DNA from 2 places in the Marinococcus tarijensis genome. Region 1 is predicted to be linked to the other one. Evidence: predicted binding sites of a transcription regulator. Region 1 holds the regulator's gene; the other holds the start of a gene.
The links. Region 1 encodes NrdR, which represses ribonucleotide reductase genes. Its sites were predicted from a motif close to AACACNATATATNGTGTT; they were not measured.

Region 1 (4,429 bases):
AAACGCCAGGTGCTTAATCAAATTATTCATCCGGCTGTGAGGCAGCGCATGATGAGCAAACGGGATGACCTCGTACGTGAAGGAAATGAACATGTCGTGCTCGACATTCCGCTTCTGCTCGAAAACAATTTGAACTTTCTGGTCGACCGCATTATCGTCGTTTATGTCAATGAAGCAACACAAAAACAGCGGCTCGTGGAGCGTGACGGCCGGGGAGAAGAGGATGCGGCCGCGAGAATCAAATCGCAAATGCCCCTCGAAGAAAAAAGAGACCTGGCAGATGCAGTTATCGATAATTCGGGGACAGAGAAGGAAACAAAAACTCAGGTAAACGAGCTGCTCCATCAATGGAAAATAAAATAAAGACGTCTGGATAACCACTTTTCGTAAAAGAAAGTGGTTATTTTTTAAAAATAGGTTGCAAGAATACGCTATCAATGTGTTATACTATTTTTAGATTTTACTTATAAAAGCATAACATATTTCCAGAGGAGGATATTAAATGAAAACAAGCATAGCGATCAACGGTTTCGGACGAATTGGGCGTATGGTTTTTCGAAAGGCAATGATGGACCCTGAAATTGAAGTGAAAGCCATCAATGCCATGTATCCTCCTGAAACGCTGGCTCATTTAGTGAAATACGATAGTGTGCACGGTCCGTTTCCGCTTGACGTGAAATCCGAAGGGGACGAAATGATTGTGGACGGAAAGCGGATCCGGCTGCTTCAAAACCGAAATCCCCTCGAACTTCCCTGGGAAGAACTGGGGGTAGATATTGTGGTCGAAGCAACGGGAAAATTCAACCGTGGCCCGGACGCTGAAATGCATATAGAAGCCGGAGCGAAAAAAGTAGTGTTGACTGCTCCTGGCAAAGAAGTCGATAAGACCATCGTAATGGGAGTAAACGAAGAGGACTACGATCCGGAACGTCACCACGTAATCTCGAACGCCTCCTGCACGACGAACTGTTTGGCGCCGGTCGTCAAGGTGCTTGAGGATAACATCGGTATTGAAAGCGGTTTAATAACAACTGTGCATGCATACACCAATGACCAGAACAATATGGATAATCCCCACAAAGATTTGCGCCGGGCAAGAGCCTGCGGTCAGTCGATTATCCCGACCTCTACCGGGGCAGCTAAAGCTCTTTCAGAGGTGATTCCTTCCATGGAGGGAAAAATGAATGGTATGGCTCTCCGGGTGCCAACACCGAACGTATCGCTTGTGGACATGGTCATTGATATGAAGCGTCCGGTAACAGAGGAAGAGATCAATCAAACGCTAAAAACGGCTTCAGAACAAAAATTAAAAGGCATTATTTCCTACTGCGAGGATCCGCTCGTATCAACAGACTTTAATGGAAACGAAAATTCATCTATTATCGATGCTCTCTCCACCATGGTCATTAACGACCGCCAGGTTAAAGTGCTTGCATGGTACGATAATGAGTGGGGCTACTCCTGCCGGGTAGTGGACCTCGTAAAAATGGTGGGGGAACCAGCTGTCGGCTACTCCTCCGTCGCTTCGTTTTAAAAATCGTTAATGTGGGAAAGCGTCCCTTGAGCGGGGCGCTTTTTTGTTTATCCTCTAAGGGGATTATGTACAGAAGTTACGGAGTATATACAGGCATTTAAGCCCTGGATTAAAGCTTTAAAGATGCTGCATGTGAAAACTGGTTGCAAATTGCAAATAAACGTCGTATACTGAATTTCGTGCCTGTGCGTCCTTGAATTTAACGGCAGAAATGCACAGTTTTCAGGCGTATACAGGTATACTAGCGGTTACTGTAAGGGTTAGTGCCAAATTGGACTAACTTTCCCCCAGAGTAGCCTTTAAAATGTGACGGGCCGATAAAAATACAGCGACCTAATGATATAAAAAGAAACAAAGGGGGAAACGTACCATGGAAACAATGGGACGCCATGTCATTTCCGAGCTCTGGGGTTGTGACGAAGAAACTTTAAACAATGTAAATGCAATCGAACGTATCTTTGTAAACGCCGCTTTAAAAGCAGGCGCTGAGATAAGAGAAGTGATTTTTCATAAATTCGCTCCGCAGGGTGTAAGCGGAGTAGTCATCATTTCAGAATCGCATTTAACGATTCACAGCTTTCCGGAACACGGCTACGCAAGTATCGATGTTTATACGTGCGGAGATCATATTGATCCGAACACGGCCGCTAAATATATTGCCGGTTCGCTCGGTGCCGAAGCGGAAGAAACAATAGAAATCCCCCGCGGCACAGGGCCTATCCGTGTAGAGCGCCCGGAAGCAAATGCCTTATAATACGCATACGAACACCGTTTAAGCACAGGTAGCTGCTTGAACGGTTTTTTATTGCCTGCAGTACAGGGGATTCAAAGAAATACACAAATTGTCATCCTCCCGTCAGGAGCGAATGTGATATGATAGAACCAATAAAAATAGAGACCGCCCATCAAATTGGAGATGATAATAATGAAATGCCCTGTATGCTACTCCAATGGCACACGTGTATTGGATTCGAGGCCAAGCAATGAAGGCCGTTCCATCCGGCGCCGGCGTCAGTGTGATACGTGCCACCACCGCTTTACCACATTTGAAATTGTGGAAGAACTGCCGCTTGTCGTAGTGAAAAAAAATGGTAACCGGGAGGAATTCAGCCGGGAAAAAATGCTGAGAGGCTTAATCAGGGCCTGTGAAAAGCGGCCAATCCCAATGGAAACGCTCGAGGGCATCGTTTCGAGGGTTGAAAATAAACTGCGGGAAGAGGGACGAACAGAAGTGAAAAGTGAGGAAGCCGGGGAGCTTGTCATGGAAGAGCTCGCGGATATTGATGAAATCGCTTATGTCCGTTTTGCTTCTGTTTACCGGCAGTTTCGTGATATAAATGTATTCATCAATGAATTAAAAGAACTGATTGATAAAGAAAATAAAGAGGATTCATCAAAATCATAAAAAGGAGGGCGGCGCTTTGAGTCTGCATTGGATGGAAGTAAAGCCGGTGGACGGGTACTACGTTCGCACAAGTAAAGAATTCAGCGAGAGCACAGATAAGACGATGTCTATGCTCTACCAGCCGTTAGTCGGAAGCAAAGCGATCGCTCTCTACCAGACTCTGCAGAATAAACTGGAAAAAGACTGCTATGAAAGCTCCGAAGCAACCCATCATGAACTGATGGCTTTTTTGCAGATGCCTTTAAATGAAATTTACGCTGCCCGCCGCCTACTTGAGGGTATCGGGCTTCTCAGGGTTTATGAACTCGAAACACACTCCCAGGATAAGACATTTGTGTATGATATCCAGCCGCCCATGTCGCCGCGCGCTTTTTTTCAGGATGATGTGTTAAGCGTATTTTTATATAACCGCCTTGGGAAAAACAAATACATTCAGTTGCGCCAGCGTTTTGGCATTTCAGCTGTGCCTGAAGGAGCAGAAGAAATTACGGCTTCGTTCAATGAAGTATTTGCTTCCCTGCATGCGTCGGAAATGGCTTCCGAGCCGCCTCCGGCAGATGAAGGGACAGAGTTTGTCGGTGGCAGTGAGCCGTCGCGTCTGCAGCTTGAAGAGAATGGATTCGACATGGAACTGCTAAAAGCTTCGCTTCCTTCCTTTCTCGACAGCTCCCGGCTGCTAACACCTTCGCTGCAGCAGACTGTCCGCCGGCTTGCTTTTGTGTATCAGCTGTCTCCTATTGATATGGGAAAAGTGATTCAGGAGTCCTTATCAGCAGACGATGAAGTAAATATAGAAGATCTGCGTAAAAAGGCAAAAAATCATTACCGTATGGAGCACGGAGCAGCCCCGCCTGCGCTCGGAAACCGCACAGAGCGTCAGGATCCGGCGCCGGCAGAGAGCCGCCCGGTGTCTGAACAGGAGCAGATGAAGCAGTTTTATGAACAGACGTCCCCCGTCACGTTTCTTCGTTCGGTGGCCGAAGGAGCCACTGTGCCGGAGTCGGATATCCATCTCGTGGAGGAGCTTTTATTCAGCTACCGTTTATCCCCGGGAGTCGTGAACGTGTTGACAGATTACGTGATGAAGAAAAATAATATGAAATTAAGCAAAGCGCTTGTGTATAAAATTGCCGGCCAGTGGACAAGGAAAAAAGTACATACCGTAGAGGATGCCATGAAGCTAGCGAAAGAAGAACACAAGCAGGCGCAGGAACGCCAGGCGCCTAAAAACAATTATACGAATAGGCGGTCTCAGGGCTATGTCCGAAACGATAAGCTGCCTAAGTGGCTGGAAAAAGAAGAGCAAGCGGAAAACAAACCGGCAGAAGGTGAAAATTCCACGCAGGAGCAGCTGTCGAAGGAAAGAGAGCGCTTTGAAGAAATGCTGAAGGAACGACGGGAAAGAGCAAACCGTTAAAAGAAAGGAGGCGGCTGGATGGATTCGATCGGATCCTCGTTGAACAGATGGATGGATAAGGATTGGAAGGAAC
Region 2 (4,429 bases), on a different contig from region 1:
TGATTGCTGAGGAGGAAACGGGCGGTCAGGCGGTTGAGCTGGAACTGGATATGGAAGATCAGAAATACAATGTAGAACTTGAAGGTGAACAGGAATACGATGTTGAAGTAGGCGCGTTCTCCGGCAATGTAACCGAAAAAGAAACCGATGATGATAAGGATAATGAAGAAACGTTGATTCAGGACGGGGACAGTGTCAGCTTAGAGGATATCGTGTCTTCGGGAATGGGTGAAGTGTCCGGAGAGCTGAACGAATGGGAGCTTGATCGTGAAAAGAACGGATACGACCTTTCGGTGGAAACGAACGAACAGGAAGGTGATTTCTTCATAAATGATGCAGACGGTACAATCGCTTCCAGGGATATTGAAGATGACGACGATGATGATGACAATTAAAAACTAACACCAACAGATGAACGGGGTCCGAAAGGAGTCTTCCAGGAATGGCACTACTGAGGGAAAAGGTGCTGCATTCACAGCTGCACCGGGCAAAAAACATCTTATGGAACGAATGGCATCAGGAGAAACGGCCGGGAGTCTGCCCGGGACTTAGAATGGGAGAGAGAGCACCGGCATTCTCACTGCCTGGCATGGACGGGGAAAATGTTACGTTAAACCAGCTCCTCCTCCAGGGGCCGGTAGTGCTTCTGTTCTGCTTTGGCGGCTGGATACATGCAGAAACAGAACGGCTGCGAAGCTACCAGGAGGCTTCACCGCTGCTGCGGCAGATGGGCGCCCAGGTTGTAGTAGCTGCCAGCGGGCAGGTGTCCGCGCTTCAGGAAGAGCTGCAGTATATGTCTTTCTCAGGAAAGGTGCTTGCAGATACAAATGATGTGGCAGCCTCCTGGTACAACGCGTGTATCTCCTGCCGCGATTACCTGCTTCAGGACGTCCCGGAGGTTAAAGCGGCCCTGCGGACTGCCGGATACCATTCGTACTGTCCCGCAGATGTAACGTATGTCATCGACCAGGACGGTACCGTGGCAGTTTCTGCCTGGGATGCTGACCGGCCGGACCCCTACTGGATCGTCAACGAGCTTATTCAATTGAAAGAACGGTAAAACACCGCCTGAAAAGGCGATGAAATATGGAAAGGCAGTCCGCGAAGGCGCGGGCTGCTTTTGTTTGCGTAGTGCATTTTTTCTGTATGCTGAAAGTATCAAGAATTTACCGAAAATTACTCTGCCGTAAGTAGAGAGCTGGACTAAATGCATGTCCGTATGTAGTATTACAGACACTGCCAGTTTTTAAAAACGACTAGATATAGAAGCAGGCCTTACTTACTGAAATTTTTTCTGTCAGAAAATGTGCACAATTACAGGGGTAGAATCGCGGAGTATAAGGAAGTATGGCAGAGATTTTAATTGTCAAGAGGATGAAACGAAAAATATCTATATCATGTATGTTGAAAAAGATGATTACACCATATATAGTAGTGGTATAGCAAAAGTGTACAGGCATTCGTACATTTTAGAAAGTAAGGAGGGGATTCGATGATACCGATCATTTTTGATTCTATGACGGGCAACGTGAAGCGTTTTGCGGAAAAAATCCCGTTTGACCGGGTGTACAGTCTGAATGAAGCGGAACAAATCGATGAACCGTTTATCCTTATCACCTATACGAAGGGATTTGGAAATATTCCGGAATCCACCGAAGCATTTCTCGAAGAACATGCAGAGCAGCTTCTTGCTGTGGCATCGAGTGGAAACAAAGTATGGGGAGACAATTTCGCCAAAAGCGCCAATCAGATTGCAGTTAACTACAACGTTCCCATACTCCATAAATTCGAACTGAGCGGAACAAAAAACGATGTGTCCATTTTCGCAGAGGAGGCGATGAAAGTTGCAACAAACACAAACCACCGACTGGATCCAGTTAAACAATGAAATCATGTTCCAAAAGGACGGGTCCTTTCAATTTGAAAAAGACAAAGAAGCCGTTTATCAATACTTCATTCAATACGTCAATCAGCACACTGTTTTCTTTCACGATCTGAAAGAAAAGCTCGACTACCTGCTCGAAAATGACTTTTATGAAAAAGAATTCCTCGAGGCGTATTCATTTGAAGAAATTGAGCGCGTCTACAATCTTTGCTATGAAAAGAAATTCCGTTTTCCGTCATTCATGAGTGCGTTTAAATTCTACAATGATTATGCGCTGAAAACCAATGATCAGAAAATGATCCTTGAGCGCTTTGAAGACCGGGTGGCTGTTGTGGCCCTTTATTTCGGCAATGGAAATGCAGAGAAAGCTGAGCAGTTTGCAGAAATGATGATGAGCCAGGATTATCAGCCGAGCACCCCGACGTTCCTGAATGCCGGCAGAAAACGGCGCGGAGAATTAGTCAGCTGCTTCCTGCTTGAAGTAAACGACTCTTTAAATGACATCTCCCGGGCTGTCGATATTTCCATGCAGCTGTCCAAGGTAGGCGGCGGTGTGTCGCTGAACCTATCGAAGCTCCGGGCGAAGGGCGAAGCCATTAAGGATGTGGAAAACGCGACAAAAGGCGTCGTCGGCGTAATGAAGCTGCTCGATAATGCTTTTCGTTATGCAGATCAGATGGGGCAGCGCCAGGGCTCCGGCGCGGCGTATTTAAATATTTTTCACCGGGATATTCACGACTTCCTGGACTCCAAGAAAATTTCGGCCGATGAAGATGTGCGTGTTAAAACATTATCAATCGGGGTCGTAATTCCGGATAAGTTCGTTGAACTCGCCCGCCAGGATAAAGATATGTATCTGTTCTATCCGCATACAGTGTACCGGGCGTACGGTGAGCATCTTGATGAAATGGATATGAGTGAAATGTACGACAAGCTCGTCGAGGACGACCGTGTGAAAAAAGACAAGGTCAATGCCCGCCGCATGCTTGAAAAGCTGGCGATTCTCCGGTCCGAATCCGGGTATCCTTATCTGATGTTCCAGGATAACGTTAACCGGGCGCACGCGCTGAATAACGTGTCCAAAGTAAAATTCTCCAACCTTTGCTCTGAAGTCCTTCAGGCGTCTGAGGTATCAAGCTATACGGATTACGGCGAGGAAGATGAAGTCGGCCTCGATATTTCCTGCAACCTTGGTTCGTTGAACATTGCCAATGTCATGAAGCACAAAACGATCAAGGATACAGTGAAGCTCGCCACCGATTCGCTGACCCACGTAGCAACGCATACCAATATTACGAACGCTCCGGCTGTGCGCCGCGGCAACCAGATGATGAAATCGATCGGTCTCGGAGCGATGAACCTGCACGGCTTTCTGGCGCAAAATCATATCGCGTACGAAAGCGAAGAAGCACGGGAATTCGCTGATTTCTTCTTTATGGCTGTGAATTTCTACTCTATCCAGCGTTCGATGGAACTGGCCAAAGAGACAGGGGAAACGTTCTACGGCTTCGAAGGATCCAGCTATGCTGACGGCTCCTACTTTGACAAGTACCTGAATCGTTCTTACCTTCCATCCTCGGCTAAAATTGCGGACCTGTTTGAAGGCATGGCTATACCGGATGCCGAAGACTGGAAAGAGCTGATGAAGCAGGTGCAGACGCACGGATTGTTCCACAGCTACCGCCTGGCGATCGCGCCGACCGGCTCCATTTCCTATGTACAGTCGGCAACTGCTTCTGTTATGCCGATTATGGAGCGGATTGAAGAACGGACGTACGGAAACTCGAAAACGTATTACCCAATGCCTGGCCTCGCACCGGATAATTGGTTCTACTACAAAGCGGCATATGACATGGACATGTTCAACGTAGTGGATATGATCGCAGCTATCCAGGAGCACATCGATCAGGGCATCAGCTTCACTCTCTTTGTGCGTGACACCATCACCACAAGAGATCTGAACCGAATTGATCTCTATGCCCATCATAAAGGTATCAAGACGATTTACTATGCGCGGACAAAAGACACAGGACAGGACGACTGCCTCTCCTGCGTCGTGTAAAGAAAGGAGCATCACCCCATGAATCAAATATTTGACGCAGCCGACTGGTCCAAACAAGACGACGACTTTACGCAGATGTTTTACAGCCAGAACGTAAAACAATTCTGGCTTCCAGAGGAAATATCGCTCAACGGGGATCTGCTCACCTGGAAATATTTATCCGATGAAGAAAAAGACACGTATATGAAAGTACTCGCAGGTTTGACCCTGCTTGATACAGAGCAGGGAAATATCGGCATGCCAAAGGTTGCTGAGCAGGTGGAAGGCCACCAGCGTAAAGCGGTATTAAACTTTATGGCAATGATGGAAAACGCGGTGCATGCAAAATCCTATTCGAACATTTTCATGACACTTGCATCTACAGAAGCAATTAATGAGCTGTTTGAATGGGTGAAGGAAAATCCGCACCTGCAGAAAAAAGCTACCCGTATTGTAGAGCAGTACAATAAAATCGAGGACGGAGACGAAATTTCCCTGTACAA

Region 2: a site for NrdR is predicted at 1,419-1,436, ahead of nrdI (class Ib ribonucleoside-diphosphate reductase assembly flavoprotein NrdI). Genes of this name have one in related genera too.

The regions. Positions count from the first base shown of each region.
Region 1 is NZ_JBQOJA010000003.1:127,306-131,734, reverse strand. Features, by position in the region: gene coaE (dephospho-CoA kinase) at 1-363, shown strand, start outside; gene ACTTK7_RS02840 (glyceraldehyde-3-phosphate dehydrogenase) at 503-1,534, shown strand; gene speD (adenosylmethionine decarboxylase) at 1,905-2,288, shown strand; gene nrdR (transcriptional regulator NrdR) at 2,460-2,939, shown strand; gene ACTTK7_RS02825 (replication initiation and membrane attachment family protein) at 2,956-4,356, shown strand; gene dnaI (primosomal protein DnaI) at 4,375-4,429, shown strand, end outside.
Region 2 is NZ_JBQOJA010000006.1:10,279-14,707, reverse strand. Features, by position in the region: gene ACTTK7_RS04755 (PepSY domain-containing protein) at 1-395, shown strand, start outside; gene ACTTK7_RS04750 (redoxin domain-containing protein) at 443-1,060, shown strand; gene nrdI (class Ib ribonucleoside-diphosphate reductase assembly flavoprotein NrdI) at 1,493-1,888, shown strand; gene nrdE (class 1b ribonucleoside-diphosphate reductase subunit alpha) at 1,893-3,947, shown strand; gene nrdF (class 1b ribonucleoside-diphosphate reductase subunit beta) at 3,966-4,429, shown strand, end outside.